DNA from 3 places in the Pseudoxanthomonas sp. SGNA-20 genome. Region 3 is predicted to be linked to each of the others. Evidence: predicted binding sites of a transcription regulator. Region 3 holds the regulator's gene; each other region holds the start of a gene.
The links. The regulator FliA, encoded in region 3, starts transcription of late flagellar genes. The targets are predictions, from matches to a motif close to TAAAGTTTNNCNNNCNNNGGCCGATAA.

Region 1 (7,070 bases), on a different contig from region 3:
TCAATCACCTCCAGGCCCTTGTTCATCAGGGTGGCCGAGTCGACCGAGATCTTCGGGCCCATCGACCACTTGGGATGGGCCACGGCCTGGGCCGGGGTGACCTCGGCCAACGAGGCCCGGCTGCGGCCGCGGAACGGGCCGCCGGAGGCGGTCAGCACGATCCGGCGCACGTCCTGGCCGCGGCAGGCGCGCAGGCACTGGAACACCGCGCTGTGCTCGCTGTCGATCGGCACGATGGTGGCGCCGGCGTCGCGCGCGGCGGCCATCACCAGCTCGCCGGCCAGCACCAGCGATTCCTTGTTGGCCAGCAGCAGGCGCTTGCCGGCGCGGGCCGCGGCCAGGGTGGAGCCGAGGCCGGCGGCGCCGACGATGGCGGCGACCACGGTGTCGCAATCGGGGCCGGCGGCCAGCGCCTCCAGGGCCTCGCTGCCGGCGTGGGCGCGGGTGGCCAGGCCGGCAGCGCGCAGCCCGTCGCGCAGGCGCGGGAACAGTGCCGGGTCGGCGATCACCGCGTGCTCGGGGCGGTGGGCGATGCACAGCTGGACCAGGGCATCGACCCGGCCGCCGGCGGCCAGCACGGTGGCGCGCATGCGCCGGGGATGGCGGGCGATGACATCGAGGGCCGAGGTCCCGATGGAGCCGGTGGCTCCGAGGACGGCGACCCGGCGGATGTCGGCGGGGGAAGACATGGGGAAGGCCTCGCTCAGAACCCGGCGATTTCCTTGCCGATGGCGAAGACCGGCAGGGCGGCGAGGACGCCGTCGATGCGGTCCAGTACGCCGCCGTGGCCCGGGATCAGGTCGCCGGAATCCTTCACCCCGGCCTGGCGCTTGAGCAGGCTCTCGACCAGGTCGCCGACGATCGAGGCCAGGGCCGCGACCAGCGCGACCAGCGCCAGGCCCGGCCACTGCGCCACGCCGGCGCCGGCCAGGGCGCCGAAGGCCAGGGCCACCAGCACCGCGCCGGCAATGCCGCCCAGCGCGCCCTCGACCGTCTTGTTGGGGCTGATGGTCGGCGCCAGCTTGCGCCGGCCCAGGTGGCGGCCGGCGAAGTAGGCACCGGTGTCGGCCGCCCAGACCAGGGCCAGCGCGGCCAGCAGCCAGCGGTGGGCCATCGGCTCGCCCGGACCGCCGAGGGCGGCGAAGCTGTCCGAGTGCACCAGGCACAGGGCGCACCACGCCGGGACCACGGCCAGGGTGCCGGCGGCCAGCTTGAGCGCGCGGTTGGCGGGGCGGTCGGCGGCGCCGAAGCCCGGGCGCCACAGCCACAGCAGGGACAGCACCCAGCCGGCGGCGCCGGCCAGGGTCGCCAGCTGGAACAGCACCGGCGAGAAGCCGGCCTCGCTGCGCGAGGCCCAGACCAGCAGGACCATCAGCAGCAGGTTCAGGCCCACCAGCACGGTGCGCGGCAGGCTGTCGTCGACCCCGGCCAGCTTCAGCCATTCCCACAGGCCGGTCAGCATGGCCAGGGCGGCCACGGCGGCCAGCCACGGGGTGGGCAGCAGCAGGATGGCGGCGATGGCCGTTGGGGCCATCACCAGGGCAGCAATCACGCGGGTGCGGGTCATGCGGAGGTCTCCGCTGCGGCGATCTGCGCGCTGGTCAGGCCGAACCGGCGCTCGCGCCGGCCGAAGTCGTCCAGGGCACGCTGCAGCACGCTGGCGTCCACGTCGGGCCAGAGCGTGTCGGTGAACCACAGCTCGGTGTAGGCCAGCTGCCAGAGCAGGAAGTTGCTGATCCGGTGGTCGCCACCGGTGCGGATGAACAGGTCCGGCGGGGGCAGGTCGGCCAGGGCGACGTGGGCGGCCATGGCCGCCTCGTCGATCCGCTCCGGGTCCAGGCGCCCGGCGGCCACCTCGCGCGCCAGGGCGCGGGCGGCGAAGGCGATGTCCTGGCGCCCGCCGTAGCTGGCGGCAACGGCCAGCTCGAGGCGGCCGTTGCCGGCGGTCTGCGCCTCGGCGGCGGCCATGCGCTCGCGGATCGCCGGGGAAAAGCGCTCGCGGTCGCCGATGAAGCGCAGGCGCACGCCGCGCTTGTCCAGCGCCCCGACCTCGCGTTCCAGCGCGCCCAGGAACAGCTTCATCAGGGCGTTGACTTCCTCCTCGGGCCGGCCCCAGTTTTCGCTGGAGAAGGCGAACAGGGTCAGCGCCCCGATGCCCCGGTCCAGGCAGAAGTCGATGGTGCGCTCGGCCGCGCGCGCGCCGGCGCGGTGGCCGACCACGCGCGGGCGGCGGCGGCGCTGCGCCCAGCGGCCGTTGCCGTCCATGATGACGGCAAGGTGGCGGGGGACCGGGGTGCGTTCTGGGGCGGACATGAGGGTCATGCGGATGGCAGACCGCTCAGACCGCCATCAGTTCCTGTTCCTTGGCCTTGACCACCTCGTCGACGTCCTTGATCGCCTTGTCGGTGATCTTCTGGATCTCGTCCTCGGCGCGGCGCACGTCGTCCTCGCTGATCTGCTTTTCCTTCAGCAGGTCCTTGACCTTCTGGTTGGCGTCGCGGCGGATGTTGCGGATGGCGACCTTGGCGTCCTCGCCCTCGCCGGCCACGACCTTGGCCAGCTCACGGCGGCGCTCCTCGGTCAGCGGCGGCAGGTTCAGGCGGATGGTGGTGCCGGCGGTGTTGGGGGTCAGGCCCAGGTCCGAGCCGAGGATGGCCTTCTCGATCGGGCCGACCATGCCCTTGTCCCAGGGCTGGATGACCAGGGAGCGGGCGTCGGACACGGAGACGGCGGCCACCTGCGACAGCGGGACCTCGCTGCCGTACGCGCTGACCCTGATCGAGTCGACCAGGCCGGTGGAGGCGCGCCCGGTGCGGACCTTGACGAGGTTGTGGCGCAGGGCCTCGATGCTCTTGGCCATGCGTGCCTGCGCGTCTTGCTTGATTTCGTTGATCATCGCCGTGTTTCCTGGTGGAGCCGAATCGGCCGATTATACGGGTAATGCCATCCCTGGCCCCGGGCGCGGCGGCAAGGCACGAAAAAGGGCCGCGCGTGCGCGGCCCTTCGCGGGGTCGGGGTGCGGCGGCCGCGGTCAGCGGCGGGCGCGGACCAGGGTGCCGATCGGCTCGCCGCGCAGGATGCCCATCAGGTTGCCCGGCACCGACAGGTCGTAGACCCGCAGCGGGATGCCGTGGTCGCGGCACAGGGCAAAGGCGGCGGTGTCCATCACCTGCAGGTCGCGGGCGATGACCTCGTTGTGGTCCAGTTCCTCGAAGCGCACTGCGTCGGGGTGCTTCTTCGGGTCCTTGTCGTACACGCCGTCGACCTTGGTGGCCTTCAGCAGCAGGTCGGCGTTGATCTCGATCGCGCGCAGGGCGGCGGCCGAGTCGGTGGTGAAGAACGGGTTGCCGGTGCCGGCGGCGAAGATCGCGATGCGGCCCTTCTCCAGGTGGCGCACGGCGCGGCGGCGGATGTAGTCCTCGCACACGTCGTTGATCTTGATCGCGCTCATCACCCGGACCTTGCCGCCGAGCTTCTCCAGCGCGTCCTGCATGGCCAGGGCGTTGATCACCGTGGCCAGCATGCCCATCTGGTCGCCGGTCACCCGGTCCATGCCGCCGGCGGCCAGGCCGGCGCCACGGAAGATGTTGCCGCCGCCGATCACCAGGGCGATCTCGGCACCGGCCTCGCGGGCCTCCATCACCTCGCCGGCGATGCGCCGGATCACCACCGGGTCGATGCCGTAGTCCTCCGACCCCATCAGCGCCTCTCCCGAAAGTTTCAGCAGCACGCGACGGTGGACGAGATCGGACATGGGGGGCCTCGGGAGTGGGGTGGACAAACGCGGGGATTCTAGCGGAAACCCCGGCGCCTGCGCCCGCACATCCTCACTGCCCGTGCTGGCCCACCTGGTTGCGGCCGCGGCGCTTGGCCAGGTACAGGGCCTGGTCGGCGGCCTGGAGCATGGCGCGGGCGTCGGCGAACGGGCTGTCGTGGCCGTCGCGGCTGGCGACGCCGGCGGAGAAGGTCACGTACAGCGGGTGGCCATCGACCACCGCCATCGGGGTGCGCGCGGTCTCCTCGAGGATCCGCCGCAGCACCCGTGCCGCGGCGGCCTCGTTGGAATGGGCCAGCACCACCAGGAACTCCTCGCCGCCGTAGCGCGCGACCAGGTCGGTGCTGCGCAGCAGGCGCTGCAGGGTCTGGGCGAACTGGCGCAGGACCTGGTCGCCGACCAGGTGGCCGTGGCGGTCGTTGATCTGCTTGAAGCCGTCCAGGTCGACGAAGGCGATCGACAGCGGCTGGCCGGCGGCGCTGGCGGCGGCGAACTCGCGCTCCAGCGCCTCCTCCAGCTGCATGCGGTTGTAGACCCCGGTCAGCGGGTCGCGCCGGGCCTGTTCGGTCAGGTGGCGGATGTGCTCGCGCGAGGCGTCGGCCTCGCGGCGGGCGCGGGCGGCCTCCTGGATCTCGCGCAGGTTGCGCAGCACCAGCAGCTCGCGCGCCTGCTCGATGATCGCCTGCAGGTGCGCCGGCTGCACGATGCGCATGTCGAACAGGGCGCCGAAGCCCTGCGCCGCCGAGGCCATCTGCGCCAGCAGGCTGTCCAGGGTGCCGGGGCCGCCGATGCCGCCGGCCTCGATCCGGGCCTCGGCCGCGGTGCGCAGGGCACCGTCGGGGTCATCGTCGGCCAGCCACAGGGTGGCCACCGCGCCGGAGGCGAACACGCACGCCTGGAAGGCGTTGGCCGGGGCCGGGCAGCCCTCGCTGGCGGCGATCGCGTCGCACAGGTGGTCGGGCAGCTGCCACTGCCGGGCCAGCCAGGCGCCGGCCGCGGCATGGTCGTCGCCGAGCACCTCGCGCTCGCGCTCCAGCGGTGCCGGGACGCGGCCGCCGTCCTGCAGGGCCAGCCAGGCATCGGGGCGGGCCTGCAGCAGGGCCAGGGCGCCGATGTCCTGCAGCAGGCCGGCCAGCATCAGGTCCTCCAGCCGTTCCAGCCCGGCGTGCTCGCCCAGCAGGCGAGCGGCCAGGGCCGACAGCACGCTGCGCTTCCACAGCCGTTCCTGCTCGGCGGCGGCGCCGTCGGTGGCGCGCAGGCCGCGGGCCAGGGAGAAGCCCAGGGCCAGGCTCAGGGTGGCGTTGAGGCCCAGCATGGTGGTCGCCTGGGCCAGGGTCTCGACCCGGCGGCGCCCTGCGTACAGCGGGGAATTGGCCACCCGCAGCAGGCGCGCGCTGAGCGCGGGGTCCATGGCGATCACCCGCGCGGCGGTGGCCAGGTCCGCGTCGGGGTCCTGGGCCAGTTCGATGATCTGCAGGGCGATCGCCGGCGGCGACGGCAGGTTGCGGCAGTGCACGAGGCTGGCTTCGAGGTCCGGGTGCATCGTCTGTGGCTGTCAGGGGGAAACCTGCCGCCGTGGCGTGGGTCCACGGTCCCAACGTGGCGGTCCATGCGCTGGCGCATGGCTGCCTCCGCTACCGGTATCGGCTGGCTCGCCGGGGCCTTTAATGCGGAAAAGCCGCGGCGGGGCCGCGGCTTTTCCTCGGGGACTGCGCCAGGAGGCTGATCAGGCCAGGCCGGCCTGCTTCATGACCTCGGCGGCGAAGTCGTCTTCCTTCTTCTCGATGCCTTCGCCCACGGCCAGGCGCTCGAAGCGGACCACCTCGGCGCCGGCGGCCTTCAGCACCTGCTCGACGCTCTGGTTGGTGTCCAGCACGTACGGCTGGCCGTACAGGGTCACCTCGTTGACGATCTTGTTGATCTTGCCGGAGATGATCTTCTCCAGGATCTCGGCCGGCTTGGCCTTGTCCTTCTCGGACATCTTGGCCAGCTCGATTTCCTTCTCCTTGGCGATGAACTCGGCCGGGACGTCGGAGGCCTTGATGTGCGGCGGGTTCATGGCCGCCACGTGCATGGCGATGCCACGGGCCAGCTCGGCGTCGCCGCCCTTGACCTCGACCAGCACGCCGATGCGGCCGCCGTGGACGTAGGCGGCGACGTTGTTGGCGCTGTCGATGAGGGCCAGGCGGCGGACCTGCACGTTCTCGCCGACCTTGGCGATGACCGCGGCGCGGGCTTCCTCGACGGTCTCGCCGGAGGCCAGCTTGGCGGCCTTCAGGGCCTCGACGTCGGCGGCGCCGGAGGCCAGCGCGGCCTGGGCGACGGCCTCGGCGAAGGCCAGGAAGTTGGTGTCCTTGGCCACGAAGTCGGTCTCGGAGTTGATCTCCACCAGCACGGCCTTGCCGCCGTCCTGGGCGACCGCGATGCGGCCGTCGGCGGCCACGCGGCCGGCCTTCTTGTCGGCCTTGGCCAGGCCGGCCTTGCGCAGCCACTCGGCGGCGGCGTCGATGTTGCCGTTGTTCTCGGTCAGGGCCTTCTTGCACTCCATCATGCCGGCGCCGGTGCGCTCGCGCAGTTCCTTGACCAGGGAAGCAGTGATTTCCACGGGAATTCCTCTCTAACGGGATGAAGGTGGCTCCGCGCCGGGGCGGAGCGGGCGGAGGGCCGTCGCGCATGCCTGCGCGGGGCGGCCCGCCCGCAAGCGGGCCTGCCTGGGGCGGGCCCGCGGGGGGATGGCGGCCGCGCGGGGCGGCCGCCGGGTGCGGCTTACTCGGCCGCGGCGGCCTCGCCTTCCTCGGCCTTGCCCTTGCGCGGGCCCTTCTTGGCCGGGGCGCGGCGGGCGCCCTTGGCCTCGTCGGCCTCGATGAAGTCGCTCTCGGTCACGGTGGCGGCGTGCGGGGCGGCGGCCTTGCCCTCCAGCACCGCGTCGGCGGCGGCGCGGGCGTACAGCTGCACGGCGCGGATGGCGTCGTCGTTGCCCGGGATCGCGTAGTCGACCAGGTTGGGGTCGTAGTTGGTGTCGACCACGGCCACCACCGGGATGCCCAGCTTCTTGGCTTCCTTGATGGCGATGTCCTCGTGGCCGATGTCGATCACGAACAGGGCGTCGGGCAGGCGGTTCATGTCCTTGATGCCGCCCAGCGAGGCTTCCAGCTTCTCGCGCTCGCGGCGCAGGGCCAGCACCTCGTGCTTGACCAGCTTTTCGAAGGTGCCGTCGGTCTCGGCGGCCTCCAGCTCCTTCAGGCGGGCCACCGACTGCTTCACGGTGCGGAAGTTGGTCAGGGTGCCGCCCAGC
Region 2 (7,070 bases), on a different contig from region 3:
TCGCGGCGCCTGCCCGATACCTCGTCCAGGGACGCCACGCCGGCCACCGGCGTGGCGTCCGCGCGTCAGCCCTGCGGCGGCAGCAGTTCGAACGCGGCAGGTTCGCCGGCCACCGCCGAAGGCGCGATCCAGGCGTCGAACCAGCCCGGCTCGGCACCCTGCGTGCCGTCGGCGCGGGTGAATGCCAGGTCCGCGCGCGACAGCCGGAATTCCACCTCGCGTGCTTCGCCCGGCTGCAGCGCCAGCTTCGCGAAACCCTTCAGTTCCCGCACCGGGCGCACGCGGCTGGCGACGCGGTCGTGCACGTACAGCTGCACCACCTCCTCGACCGCGCGCGTGCCGCTGTTGCGCACCGTCGCGCGCAACACCGCCTCGCCGTCCCAGGCCACCGCGGGGGATTCCACCGTGGTCGGCCCGTACTCGACCTGGCCGTAGGTCAGGCCATGGCCGAAGGGATAAAGCGCCTGGTGCGGGTGCTCGCGCCAACGCGCCTTGAACTCCTTCATGTCCGGCAGTTCCGGACGGCCGGTGCGCGGGTGGTTGTAGAAGTACGGCTGCTGCCCCGAATCGTGCGGGAAACTCACCGGCAGGCGCCCGGAAGGGCCGTAGTCGCCGAACAGCACGTCGGCCACCGCGTGCCCGGTCTGGCTGCCCAGGAACCAGGTGACCAGGATCGCCTGCGCGTCGCGCACCGCGCCCTGCAGCGCCAGCGCGCGGCCGTTGCGCAGCAGCACCACCACCGGCGTGCCGGTGGCCGCCACCGCCTCGGCCAGCGCCTGCTGCGCCGGCGGCAGCACGATCTGGGTGCGCGACTGCGCCTCGCCGCTGTAGCGCTGCGGCTCGCCCACCGCCAGCACGACCACGTTGGCCTCGCGCGCGGCCGCGACCGCGGCCTCGATGCCGCCCTGCAATGGCGCCTCCAGCCCGCAGCCATCCACCACCCGCAGGCGCGCGCCGCCGTCCGGCAGCGCCGCGCGCAGGCCGGCTTCCAGGCTGACGTAACGGCTGCGGTCGCCGAACAGGGTCCAGCAGCCTTCGATGTTGTCCAGGTCGCGCGCGAACGGGCCGATGAGGGCGATGCGCGCGTCGCGGCGCAACGGCAGCAGCCCGCCCTCGTTCTTCAGCAGCACCATCGAGCGGCGCGCGGCGTCGCGCGCCAGCGCCTCGTGCGCCTCGCGCCGGGAGGCATCGGCCTCGCGCGCCGGGTCCAGCGAACGGTAGGGGTCGTCGAACAGGCCGATTGCCGCCTTCAGCGACAGCACCCGGCGCACCGCCGCGTCCAGCTTCTCCATCGGGATGCGGCCCGATTCCACCAGCGCCGGCAGGTGCGCGGCGTAGAAGCCGCTCTGCATGCTCAGGTCCATGCCGGCGGAGAACGCCAGCTCGGTGGCGTGGCGCTCGTCGGCGGCATAGCCGTGCGCGATCAGCTCCATGTCGGCGGTGTAGTCGGACACGACCACGCCGGCGAACGCCCATTCCCCGCGCAGCACTCCGGTCAGCAGCGCGTGGTTGGCGCTGGCCGGGATGCCGTTGATGTCGTTGAAGGCGGTCATCACCGCCAGCGCGCCGGCGTCGACCGCTGCCTTGAACGGCGGCAGGTGGACGTCGCGCAGGGTGCCTTCGGCGATCTCGACGAAGTTGTAGTCCAGGCCCGCGCTCACCGCACCGTAGGCCACGAAGTGCTTGGCCGTGGCCAGCAACGAATCGTGCGCGCGCAGGTCCGGGCCCTGGAAACCGCGCACGCGCGCGGCGGCGAAGCGGCAGCCCAGGTACACGTCCTCGCCGGCGCCCTCGGCGCCTCGGCCCCAGCGCTGGTCGCGGGCGATGTCCACCGCCGGCGCGTAGGTCCAGTGGATGCCGGCGGCGGTGGCCTCGATGGCGGTGGCGCGGGCGGTACGCTCGGCCAGGTCCGGCTCGAAGCTGGCGGCCTCGCCCAGCGGGATCGGGAACACGGTGCGCATGCCGTGGATCACGTCCGCGGCCAGCAGCACCGGAATACCCAGCCGGCTCTCCTCCACCGCCACGCGCTGGATCTCGCGCCCGGCCTCGGCGCCGACGCCGTTGAACAGGGTGCCGACGCGGCCGGCGCGCACCTGCTCCAGCACTTCGGTGGCATTGCGCACGTTGGTCTCGGGATTCACGTCCGGCGCGAAGGGGCGGACCATGTCGGCGAACACGCCGAGCTGGCCTGCCTTTTCCTCCAGCGTCATGCGCGGGATCAGGGATTCGACCCGCGGGTCGGCGGGAAGGGTGGTCGGCATCGGTGCGGGCAGTGCGGGGGTGCGGCGATTCTAGCGGAGCGGCCACCGCGGCCCCTTGACGCCCGCTGTCCGCGGCACGCGCCGTGCCGCGGACAAAAGAAGGGCGCGGGGCCGTGGCCCCGCGCCGCGGCGGCAACCCGTGACGGGTGCCGCAAAAAACAGCAGGCCGATCAGCGCGAGGCCTGGGCGTCGACCTTCAGGCGGCTGGTGTCGACCTTGGCCACGCCGTCGATCTCGCCGGCGATGCGCTTGGCCTCGTCGGCCTGGGCCTGGCTGCCGACGGTGCCGGTCAGGTAGACCACGCCGTCGACGGTGTCGACCTCGATCTTGGTGCCGGACACGTCGCTGTCGGCCAGCAGGCTGGACTTGACCTTGGTGGTGATCCAGGTGTCGGACACCGGCTGGCTGGAATCGGCGTCGGCGGCCTTCTTCTTCTGCGGATCGTTGTCGCCGGCCATGGCGGCACCGGAGAACAGCAGGGCGGCAAAGGTGGCGGCGAGCACGGTGGCGTTCTTGCGCATGGGTCTGGCTCCTTGGCGAATGGGCGGCCAGTCTCCGCCAGGGCAGCGTCCAGCACGGGTGAACCGCGCGCGATGGATTCGTGATTGGTTCAAGCGCCTGAACCAGTTGCGATGGCGGCCATGCGCACGTCTAATCGGCGCATTGCCGCTGGAATCGCTTCCATGAGCCCGGATGTCCTGAACGTCGCCCTGGTCGGCTACGGACTGGCTGGCCGCGTGTTCCACGCGCCGCTGGTCGCGGCCACGCCCGGATTGCGCCTGCACAGCGTGGTGTCCAGTCGCACCGCGGAGATTGCCGCCGACCATCCGCAGGCGCGGGTTTGCGCGCAGGTGGCCGAAGTGCTGGAGGACCAGGCCGTGGACCTGGTGGTGGTGGCCACGCCCAACGACAGCCACGCGCCGATCGCGCGCGCCGCACTGCAGGCGGGCAAGCATGTGGTGGTGGACAAGCCGTTCGCCCTGCACCTGGACGAGGCCCGCGCGGTGGCGGAAGCCGCACGCCAGGCCGGCAAGGTGCTGTCGGTGTTCCACAACCGGCGCTGGGACGCGGACTTCCTCACCCTGCGCGCCCTGCTCGACGCCGGCGCGCTGGGCGAGGTGGCCGAGCTGCACTCGCACTTCGACCGCTTCCGCCCGCAGGTGCCGGACCGCTGGCGCGACCGCGCCGGCCCCGGCGCCGGACTGTGGTACGACCTCGGCCCGCACCTGGCCGACCAGGCGCTGCAGCTGTTCGGCCCGCCGCTGGCGGTGACCGCCGACCTGGGCATGCAGCGCCACGGCGCCACCGCGGTGGACTACTTCCACGTACAGCTGCGCTATCCACGCCTGCGGGTGCTGCTGCATGGCGGCTCGCTGGTGCCCGGCCACGGCCTGCGCTTCGCCGTGCACGGCAGCGCCGGCAGCTGGATCAAGCACGGCCTGGATCCGCAGGAGGACGCATTGCGCGCCGGCCTGCGTCCCGGCCACGGCGGGTGGGGACGCGACCCACGCCCGGGCAGCCTGCTGCGGGTGGGCGCCGACGGCTCGGTCGCCGAGGACGCGGCCGCGCCGGCGCTGCCCGGCAACTGGCCGGCGTACTACGCCGGCGTACGCGACGCCATCCTGCACGGCGGCCTGCCGCCGGTGACCGCCGAAAGCGCGCTGCTGGCGATGGCGCTGATCGAGGCGGCGCAACGCAGCGATGCCGGCCGCCGCGAGGTGGCCTTCGAATACTCCGGCTGAGCGCGGCTCAGCCCGGGCGGATGCCGTGCCCGCCGAAGCCCTGGCGCAACGCCGCCAGCAGCTTGTCGGCGTAGGAATCGTTCTCGCGCGAGCGCAGCCGCTCCAGCAGCGACAGGGTGATCACCGGCGCCGACACGTCCAGGTCGATCGCCTCGGCCACGGTCCAGCGCCCTTCGCCCGAATCGGACACGTAGGGGGCGATGCCCTCCAGGGTCGGGTTGCGCTCCAGCGCATCGGTCGCCAGGTCCAGCAGCCAGGAACGCACCACGCTGCCGTGCTGCCAGATCCTGGCGACCTGGGCCAGGTCCAGCGCCATCGATTCCTTGCGCTGCATGATGGCGAAGCCTTCGGCGTAGGCCTGCATCATCCCGTACTCGATGCCGTTGTGGACCATCTTGGTGAAGTGTCCCGCGCCGCTGGGCCCGACGTGGCCCCAGCCGCGGTCCGGCGCCGGCGCCAGGGTCTCCAGCACCGGCCGCAGCAGCGCCACCGCCTCGGCCTCGCCCCCGACCATCAGGCTGTAGCCTTCCTGCAGGCCCCACACGCCGCCGCTGGTGCCGCAGTCCAGGAAATGCACGCCGGCGTCGCGGCAGCGCGCGGCACGGCGCTCGCTGTCGCGGTAGTTGGAGTTGCCGCCGTCGACCACCACGTCGCCCGGCTGCAGCAGCGGCAGCAGGCGGTCAAGCGTGGAGTCGACCGGGGCGCCGGCCGGCACCATCAGCCACACCGCGCGCGGGGCCGGCAGCGCCTCGACCAGGGCCTGCAGCGATTCGACGGTTTCCAGTTCCGGCGCCGCGCCGCGGGCGGTGGCGCCGGGGTCGTAGCCGACCACCCGGTGGCCGCCACGGGCCAGGCGCAGGGCCATGTTGCCGCCCATCCTGCCAAGTCCGACCATGCCGATATCCATGGGTTCTCCTGTCGTGGGTAGGGGCGTCAAGCCTCGCACAACCGGCGCCAGCGCCCGTGGAAAGGTCCGTCCCGGGCTAAACCCCGGCCGCCGGCGGCCGCTAACGAGGCGTTCCTCCAGCCAGGTTCCGCGCCCGAGAGCCATGCGCATGTCCCTCCGAGACCGCGGAGCCGCCAGCGGCCAGTCCGCAGTGCGCTCCGTCCCCAGCGACGGCGTCGTCCCCGACGCCGGCAACGTGCTGCCCGTGTTCGCGTGCGGCATGGCCACGCTGCCGGGCGAGCTGGGCGACCTCGGCCGGCGCCTGGCCTCGGCTACCGATGCCGCCGACTGGGCCACCGCCGCGCGCGTGCTGCGCCAGTTCCTGGACAAGTACCTGCGCGACTTCGCCGCCGCCCTGGATGCGCCGGCCGCGGCCGAGGCCGAGCAGCTGCGGGACCTGCTGCGGCAGGCGGTGGGCGTGGCCCTGGCCTCGCTGCTGCGGCCGCTGCCGGCCCTGGCCGACGAGTCGACGGCCCTGGCCGGCGACCTCAAGCGCTGGTCGCCCGGCGCGGACCTGTCGCCGCTGGCGACCCGGGTGCGCGAGCTGTGCCACCAGGTCGGCGTGCACGCCGGCGAGGCCGCCGAACAGCAGCGCCTGCTGCTGGAACTGTTCGATCTGCTGCTGGAAAACCTGTTCGAACTGCTGGACGACGGCAGCTGGTTGCGCGGCCAGGTCGCCGCGGTGCGCCGCCTGCTGGGCCAGGACCCGGACCTGCAGACCCTGGAAGCCACCCGCCAGGGCCTGCGCGAGCTGGCCTACCAGCAGGGCCTGCTGCGCCAGGGCATCGAACAGTCCAAGGACGCGATGCGGGTGATGATGGTGTCCTTCGTCGAGAGCCTGGACGGCATGGCCGCCCGCGCCGGCGAGTACCAGGACCGGTTGCAGGCGCACCTGGCGGCGATCCGCGAGGCGCGCACCATCGCCGACCTCGGCCACCGCCTGGAGGACGTGCTCGACGACACCCGCCGCCTGCAGGAACAGGCGCTGCGCTCGCACGAGCAGTTGCAGGCCGCGCGCGCGGACGTGGAGGCGGCCGAGGCGCGCGTGCGCGAGCTGGAAGCGCAGCTGCGCGACATCGGCGAACTGGCCAGCCGCGACCCGCTGACCGGCGCGCTCAACCGCCGCGGCCTGGAGGAGCAGTACCCGCAGCTGCTGGCGCGGGCCGAGCGCGAGGGTTGGCCGCTGGCGGTGGCGGTGCTGGACCTGGACGAGTTCCGCCGGCTCAACGGCAGCTTCGGCCATGCCGGCGGCGATGCCGCCCTGCGCCACGTGGTGCAGGTGCTGGGCGAAGGCCTGCGCAAGGACGACCTGCTGGCCCGCTACGGCGGCGAGGAATTCGTGGTCGTGCTGCCGCGCACCACCCTCGAGGAGGCCGCCGCGCTGCTGCAGCGCCTGCAGCGCACCCTGGCGGCGCGCCCGCTGCTGCACGAGGGCCGGCGCATCGAGGTGCGCTTCAGCGCCGGCGTGGCCGTGCGCCAGCTGGGCGAGGACCGCGAGCACCTGCTCAACCGCGCCGACCGCGCCATGTACCGGGCCAAGCAGGACGGCCGCAACCGCGTGGTCGCGGTGCACTGACGGCTCAGCGCGGGCGTCCGGCCGGGCGCTCGTTGCCGGCGCCGGTGTACGCCGGCGGCGCGTAGAAGTTCACCGTGCGCAACGGGGTGCGGCCGGCATTGAGGATCTCGTGCTCCTCGCCGCGCTCAACCAGCAGCAGGCTGCCGGGCGCCAGCCGCTGCCGGCGCCCGGCGACGATCGCCACGCCATTGCCTGAAACCACGTAAAGCCACTGGTCGGCGCCGCGGTGGCGATTGCCCTCCCCGCCCTCGCTGGCGCCCGGCGCCAGCACCATCTGCGCCGCCTGCACCCGACGGTGTTCGAACAGCACGCGGAAACCGCGGCCGAAGCGTAGTCGCTGGTGGCGCATGGGAACTCCTGGCGAAGATCCGGCGACCTTGGCGCGGCGGGCGTGAAGCGGCCGTCACCCGCGCCGCTTCACGCGCCCTTGCGCGCGCGCCCGGCCCAATGGCACCACTTCCCCCTCGGGCCGCCCCGATGCCATTCCGGCTGGGTTTCCGCATCGCCTACCGCTTCGCCCAGTCCACCCCCATGGTGGCGATGCT
Region 3 (7,070 bases):
TATGGCTCTGGCGGTCCATCACCGGACGGCCGTCGAACCAGCCCAGCGCGGAGGGCTTGGCGTGCAGCACCTCCTGCACCCGCGCCAGCGGCAGGGCGTACACCGCCTCGCCGGCCTGCACCAGCAGGGTGGGCAGGATCGCCAGGGTCAGCGGGACGCGGATCAGGAAGCGGGTGCCGCGGCCGAGCTCGGACTGGATCTGGATCTGCCCGCCCAGCTCGCGGATGCGCGACTGCACCACGTCCATGCCCACGCCGCGGCCGGAGATGTCGGTGACCTGGGTCTTGGTGGAGAAGCCGGGCAGGAACACCAGCTGCAGGCATTCGTCCGCGCCCAGGCGTGCCGCGGCCTCCGGGTCGATCAGCCCCTTCTCGCGCGCCTTGGCGCGCAGGCGCTCCGGATCGATGCCGGCGCCGTCGTCCTGGACCTCGATGGTGACGTAGTCGCCTTCCTGCTGCGCGGCCAGGCGCAGCCGGCCCACGCGCGGCTTGCCGGAGGCCTCGCGCACTTCCGGCGCCTCCACGCCGTGGTCGATGCCGTTGCGCACCAGGTGCACCAGCGGATCGGCCAGGGCCTCGACCAGGTTGCGGTCCAGCTCGGTGTCGGCGCCAACCATCTCCAGTTCGACTTCCTTGGCCAGCGAGCGGGCGACGTCGCGCGCCACCTTCGGGAAGCGCGAGAACACCTTGCCCACCGGCTGCATGCGCGTGCGCATGACCGCCGACTGCAGGCGCGCGGTGGCCACGTCGAGGCTGGCCACGGCGCGGTCGAGTTCGTCGTCGCGCAGGCGCGCGCGCAGGGTCTTGAGCCGGTTGCGCGCCAGCACCAGCTCGCCGATCAGGTTGACGATCGCGTCCAGGCGGCGGGTGTCCACGCGCACGGTGTGCTCGGCCTCGCCCGCGGCGGCGGCGCGCGGGGGCGGGCTGGCCGGGCGCGGGGCGGCCGGCTTCGGCACGGGGTTGGGAGCGGGCGGCGGCGCAGCGGCCGCCGGTGCCGGGGCCGGCGCGGCGGCCGGCAGCGGCTTGGCCCCGGGCGGCGCCTTGCCGTGCAACTGGTCCAGCAGCGCCTCGAATTCGTCGTCGGTGATGGTGTCCGCAGCCGCGGTGGCCGGCGCGGGCGCGGCTGCGGGCTTGGCGCCGGGCGCGGCCTTGCCGTGCAGCTGGTCGAGCAGGGCCTCGAACTCGTAGTCGCTGATCAGGTCGTCGCCGCCGGCCGGCGCGGGCGCCGCCACGGGCTGCGGCGCGGCCTGCGGCTGCGGCGCGGGCGGCGCGACCAGGGCGAACTGCGCGATCAGCTCCGGCGGCGCGTGCTCCGGCTCGGTGCCGGCGGCGACCGCGTCGAGCATGGCCTGCAACCAGTCCAGCGAGCGCTGGGCGGCGTCGAAGTGCAGCGGGTCCAGTTCGGCGGTGCCGGAGCGGGCGGCGCCCAGGGTTTCCTCGGCGGCGTGGCACAGCTCGACCATCGGCTGGATGCCGAGGAAGCCGGCACCGCCCTTGAGGGTGTGGAAGCCGCGGAACACCGCATTGAGCTGCTCGCTGTCCTGGGGCGCGCGCTCCAGCTCCACCAGCTGCTCGCCGAGCCGGTCCAGGATCTCCTGGGCCTCGACGATGAAGTCCGCGGCGATTTCGGGCGTCACACCGCTCATGGCTTACAGCCCCAGTTCCGACAGCAGGGCGTCGGCGTCGTTCTGGCTGACCGCATGGGTGTCCAGCCCGGCCACCGCGGGGCCCGCCAGCGCGGGCTCGCGCGGCTCGGCGCGCGGCGGCAGGCCCAGTTCGCCGAAGCCTTCGTGGACGCGGCGCACGATCCCGGCGACGCGGCGGATGATCTGCCCGGTCAGGTCCTGGTAGCTCTGGGTCAGGGCGATCTCGGTGAGGTTGCGGCGGATGCGGTCCAGCACCTGGTCCTGGCCGTCGGTCACGCCTTCGGCGCGCAGGCCCTCGACCAGGGCGCGGCATTCGTCGGCCAGGTCCAGGGTGCGGTGGGTGGCCTGCTCGGTCATGCCGATGACGTGGTCCAGGCGCGCGCAGGCGTCGTCCAGTTCGACCCCCTCCACGCCATGGTCGTCGGCGCCGGGGACCTCCGGCAGTTCGCCCAGGGCCTGGCTCAGTTCGCGCGCCAGCCGGCCGAGGCCCTGCACGAGCGGACGGGTGCGGGCGGCGGCCAGGGCGTCGATCTCGGCGCGCAGTGCGCTTTCGTCGCCGCGGTCCAGGGCTTCCAGGGCGTCGTGCAGGCGCTGGACCAGCGCCGCACGCTCGGGGGATGCGGTGGTGCTCATGCCGTCGCCGCCAGCCGTTCGAAGATCTTGTTGAGCTTCTCCTCGAGGGTCTGCGCGGTGAACGGCTTGATGATGTAGCCGTTCACGCCGTTCTGCGCGGCCTCCAGGATCTGCTCGCGCTTGGCCTCGGCGGTGACCATCAGCACCGGCAGGGTCTTGAGCTTGGGGTCGGCGCGGATGCTGCGCAGCAGCTCGATGCCGGTCATGCCCGGCATGTTCCAGTCGGTGATGACGAAGTCGAACGGCTGCGCGCGCAGGGCCGCCAGCGCGGTGTGGCCGTCGTCGGCCTCGGCGGTGTTGCTGTAGCCCAGATCGTTGAGCAGGTTCTTGACGATGCGTCGCATCGTCGAGAAGTCGTCCACGATCAGGATCCGCATGTTCTTGTTCACTTCGTGCTCCGTTTGGCGTTGCGTGCTCAGTCGTCGTCCAGACCGGCATCACGTGATTCGTACTGGGACAGGCGGCCGCGCAGGCGCAGCACGGCCTGGCCGTGGATCTGGCACACCCGGGACTCGCTGACCCCGAGCACCGCGCCGATCTCCTTCAGGTTCAGCTCCTGCTCGTAGTACAGCGACAGCACCAGCTGTTCGCGCTCGGGCAGGTTGGAGATGGCCGCCGCCAGCTCGCGGCCGAAATCGCTGCGCTCCAGCAGCTGCTGCGGGGTGGGGCTGTTGCTGTTGACCTGCACGTCGCCGTGGTCCTCCACGTGCGAGTCCAGGCTCAGCACCTGGCCGCGAGAGGCGTCCTCCAGCAGGCGCAGGTACTCCGGCAGTGGCATGTCCAGCTTGGCCGCCACTTCCTGCGGCGCGGCGGCGCGGCCGGTGGCCTGCTCGATCTCGCGCACCGCGGCGGCGGCGTCGCGGGCGCGGCGGTGCACCGAGCGCGGCACCCAGTCGCCGCGCCGGATCTCGTCGATCATCGCGCCGCGGATGCGGATCGAGGCGTAGGTCTCGAACGAGGCGCCCTGGTCGGGGTCGTAGCTGCGGCTGGCCTCAATCAGGCCGATCATGCCGGCCTGGATCAGGTCGTCGACCTCGACGCTGGCCGGCAGGCGCGCCGCCAGGTGGTGGGCGATGCGCCGCACCAGGTCGGCATGCCGGGTGATGGCGTCGTCGTTGCTGCCGCGCACGGCGCGGTATTCGGCCACGGCATTCATGCGACCGCGCCTTGCCGGATCATCCGGTCGACGAAGAACTCGATGTTGCCGCGCGGGGCGGTCGGCGCCTGCCAGCGCGCCGCGCGGCGGGCGATCTCGGCGATGGCGCGGGCCGAGGGGCTGGCCGGGTAGGCGGTGGCGACGGCCTGCTGGCGCTGCACCGCCATGCGCAGCCAGTCGCACTGGGGCACCGCGCCGAGGAAGTTCAGAGAGACGTCGCCGAGGAAGCGCTCGCATACCCGCGACAGCTTGTCGTACAGGCCGCGGCCCTCGGCCGGGCTGCGCACCATGTTGGCCACCACCTGGACCCGGTCCACGCCGCGCTCGCGGGACAGGACCTTGATCAGGGCGTAGGCGTCGGTGATCGAGGCCGGCTCGTCGCAGACCACCACCACCGCGTCCTGGGCGGCCTGGCAGAAGGTCAGCACGCTGTCGGTGATGCCGGCGGCAGTGTCTACAACCAGAATGTCAAGATCACGCTGCAGGTCATTGAAAACATTGACAAGTCCCACGTGCTGGGCTGGCTGCAGTTCGGCCATGTGCCGGCGCCCGGAGGCGGCCGGCACCACCAGCATGCCGTTGGGGCCTTCCAGGATCACGTCCTCCAGCTCGCAGCGGCCGGCGACCAGGTCGGCCAGGGTGTGCTGCGGGGACAGGCCCAGCAGCACGTCGACGTTGGCCAGGCCCAGGTCGGCGTCCAGCAGCAGGGTGCGCTTGCCCAGCGCCGCCAGCGAGGCGGCCAGGTTGACCGACAGGTTGGTCTTGCCCACGCCACCCTTGCCGCCGGTGATGGCGATGCTGCGGACGGGGGCGAGCGGTGCGTGGTTCATCGTCGGGCGGAAGGGGCTCGGGGTTGCGGGGCGGGACTCAGGCGACGGCATGGTCGGCCTCCGGGATGTTCGGCTTATCGGCAGCCCGGCGCAGATCTTCAAGGCGAAGCACCAGGCTGGCGGCATTGGCCCGGTGCAGGTCCTCCGGGACCCGCTGGCCGTCGGTCACCCAGGTCAGCGGCAGCTGGTGGTCCACGACCACCGACAACGCGCTGCCCAGGCGCCCGGTCTCGTCGACCTTGGTCAGGACCACGCCCTGCGGGCGGGCCGGGCCGAAGCGGCGCACGACCTCGTCCAGGTCGGCGAAGTGGGAGTTGGCCGGCAGCACCAGCAGGGTGCTGACGTTGCGTGCGGCGCGCAGCCAGTTGAGCTGGTTGGCCAGGGCGCGGTCGCGCTGGCCGAGGCCGGCGGTGTCCACCAGCACCAGGCGGTAGTCCTGCAGGCGCTGCAGCAGCTGGATCAGGGCCGCGTCGCTGTCGGCCTCGTGCACCGCGATGCCCAGCTGGCGGCCGTAGCCGTACAGCTGCTCGCGACCGCCGATGCGGGAGGTGTCGGTGGTGACCAGGGCGATGTCGCGCGGGCCGTGCTCGGCCACGAAGCGGGCGGCCAGCTTGGCGATGGTGGTGGTCTTGCCGGCGCCGGTGGGGCCGACCAGGGCGATCACGCCGCCGGCCTCCAGCGGGTCCACCGGGCACACCGGCAGGCGCCGCGAGATCAGGCCCAGCATCAGGCCGCGGCCGCGGTGCATCGGGGTGTCGGCCGGCAGTTCCAGGACGATGTCGCGGGTGATCCCGGCGTCGAAGCCGTAGTCCTCCATCAGTTCCATCGCCGCCAGCCGCACCGGCGAGCCGCGCAGGCGCTCGTCGGTCAGGCGGTGCATCTCGCGCTCGATCATGGCGCGCATCTGCGCCAGTTCCTCGCGCATGGCGCGCAGCTGCTCGTCGTCGGCCGGCGCCACCGGGGCCGGCACCGCGGCCAGGGTCGGGGCCGGACTGGCGGCCGGGGGCGCCGGTTCCGGGGCGGGCGCAGGCGCCGCGGGGGCGGGACCGGCCGGGGCGGCAGGATGCGCCATGACCACCTCCGGCGGCAGCACCGAGACCGCGCGCGCGGTCGGGGTGGCCAGGGCCGCGGCCATGGCGGCGGCGAAGTCGTGCGGGGCAGGGGCAGGGGCGGCGGCCGGCGTCGGGGCCGCGGGCGCGGGCACCGGTTCACTGGCGCGCTGGGCCTCGATCAGGGCCCGCTGCACCGCGTCCTCGTCGTAGTTGCTGGCCGCGACGATCTCCACCCCTTCCTCGGTGCGGCGGTTGGAGAGGATCACGGCATCCGGTCCGTGCTCGGCGCGGACCATCCGCAGCGCGGTACGCATGTCGGCGGCAACGAAACGCTTGATTTTCATGGTTAGGGGCCGTGATTGGTGATTGGTGATTGGTGATTGGAAGAAGCAGATGCCGGGCCTCCGCGGCCTGTCCGTATCCGTGTTCTTGTTGCCTTGTTCATCCCACTTCCTTCCCAGTCCGCCGCGATCCGCTTTTTCCAATCACGAACCACGAATCCCCAATCACGGCTTTCAGTTGATTGTTCCGACCAGCTTCAGCCGCTTGTCCTCCGGTACCTCGGTGTAGGCCAGCACCGACAGCGACGGCACGCTGTGGCGTACCAGCCGCGCCAGCGAGGCGCGCACGGTGGCCGGTACCAGGACCACCGCCGGTTCGCCCTTCGCCTCCTGCCGCCCGGCGCACTCGGCCAGGCTTTGCTGCAGGCGTTCGGCCAACCCGGGCTCCAGCGCCGCGGCGCCGTTGCCCTGCGCGGACTCCTGCAAGACCCGTTCCAGAGGCGCGGCCAGGGTGAACACCGGCAGCTCCGGCGAGGCGCCGGCGATCTCCTGGACGATGAAGCGGCCCAGGCTGTTGCGGACCGCGGCGGTGAGCACGGCCGGGTCCTGGCTGTAGGCGCCGTGCTCGAGCAGGGCCTCGGCGATCTTGCGCAGCTGGCGCACCGGGATCCGCTCCACCAGCAGGTTCTGCAGCACCCGTGCCACCACCGACAGCGGCAGGGTCTTGGGCACCAGGTCCTCGGCCAGCTTCGGCGCGCTGCGGGCGAGGGTGGCCAGCAGCTGCTGCACCTCCTCGTGCCCCAGCAGCTCCGGGGCGTGCTCGCGCACCAGGTGGGACAGGTGGGTGGCGACCACGGTGGCCGGGTCGACCACGGTGTAGCCCAGGGCCTCGGCCTGGGCGCGCTGGTGCGGGTGGATCCACACCGCGTCCAGGCCGAACGCCGGGTCCTTGCCCTTGATGCCGTCGATCGGGCCAAGCGCGCCGCCCGGGTCCAGGGCCAGTTCGCGGTCCGGCTGGATCTCGGCGGTGGCTACCGGCACGCCGTGTACCAGCAGGCGGTACTGGTTGGCCTGCAGCTCCAGGTTGTCGCGGATGTGCACCGGCGGGATCAGGAAGCCGATCTCGTGGGTGAGCTTGCGGCGCACGCCCTTGATCCGCGCCATCAGCTCGCCGCCCTGGGTCTTGTCCACCAGCGGGATCAGGCGGTAGCCGACCTCCAGGCCCAGCGGATCGACCGGGCGCAGCTCGTCCCAGTCCAGCTCGCCGGCCGCCTGGCCCGGGGCGGCCGCCGGCCCGGCGGCCTCGGCCCGCGCCGCCGCGGATTCCTCCTGCTGCTTGCGCTGCCACAGCTTCCAGGCAGCAAAGCCGAGCACCGCGCCCAGCGTCAGAAAAGCGACGTTGGGCATGCCCGGCACCAGGCCCACCGTCACCAGGATGGCCGAGGCCACGCCCAGGGCGCGGTACTGGCCGAA

Region 1: EIM48_RS00680 (GGDEF domain-containing protein) is a predicted target of FliA. The motif match lies at 5,416-5,442, and genes of this name have one in related genera.
Region 2: EIM48_RS14630 (GGDEF domain-containing protein) is a predicted target of FliA. The motif match lies at 4,988-5,014, and genes of this name have one in related genera.

The regions. Positions count from the first base shown of each region.
Region 1 is NZ_RRYK01000001.1:157,752-164,821, reverse strand. It holds gene EIM48_RS00705 (1-deoxy-D-xylulose-5-phosphate reductoisomerase) at 1-689, opposite strand, end outside; gene EIM48_RS00700 (phosphatidate cytidylyltransferase) at 704-1,567, opposite strand; gene uppS (polyprenyl diphosphate synthase) at 1,564-2,313, opposite strand; gene frr (ribosome recycling factor) at 2,339-2,896, opposite strand; gene pyrH (UMP kinase) at 3,032-3,754, opposite strand; gene EIM48_RS00680 (GGDEF domain-containing protein) at 3,828-5,318, opposite strand; gene tsf (translation elongation factor Ts) at 5,502-6,380, opposite strand; gene rpsB (30S ribosomal protein S2) at 6,542-7,070, opposite strand, start outside.
Region 2 is NZ_RRYK01000012.1:17,721-24,790, forward strand. It holds gene EIM48_RS14610 (glycoside hydrolase family 3 N-terminal domain-containing protein) at 66-2,261, opposite strand; gene EIM48_RS14615 (BON domain-containing protein) at 2,432-2,782, opposite strand; gene EIM48_RS14620 (oxidoreductase) at 2,945-4,003, shown strand; gene gnd (phosphogluconate dehydrogenase (NAD(+)-dependent, decarboxylating)) at 4,011-4,910, opposite strand; gene EIM48_RS14630 (GGDEF domain-containing protein) at 5,059-6,525, shown strand; gene EIM48_RS14635 (cupin domain-containing protein) at 6,530-6,874, opposite strand; gene EIM48_RS14640 (transglutaminase family protein) at 7,003-7,070, shown strand, end outside.
Region 3 is NZ_RRYK01000006.1:159,547-166,616, reverse strand. It holds gene EIM48_RS11875 (chemotaxis protein CheA) at 1-1,645, opposite strand, end outside; gene EIM48_RS11870 (protein phosphatase CheZ) at 1,649-2,278, opposite strand; gene cheY (chemotaxis response regulator CheY) at 2,275-2,667, opposite strand; gene EIM48_RS11860 (RNA polymerase sigma factor FliA) at 2,694-3,434, opposite strand; gene EIM48_RS11855 (P-loop NTPase) at 3,431-4,264, opposite strand; gene flhF (flagellar biosynthesis protein FlhF) at 4,302-5,660, opposite strand; gene flhA (flagellar biosynthesis protein FlhA) at 5,832-7,070, opposite strand, start outside.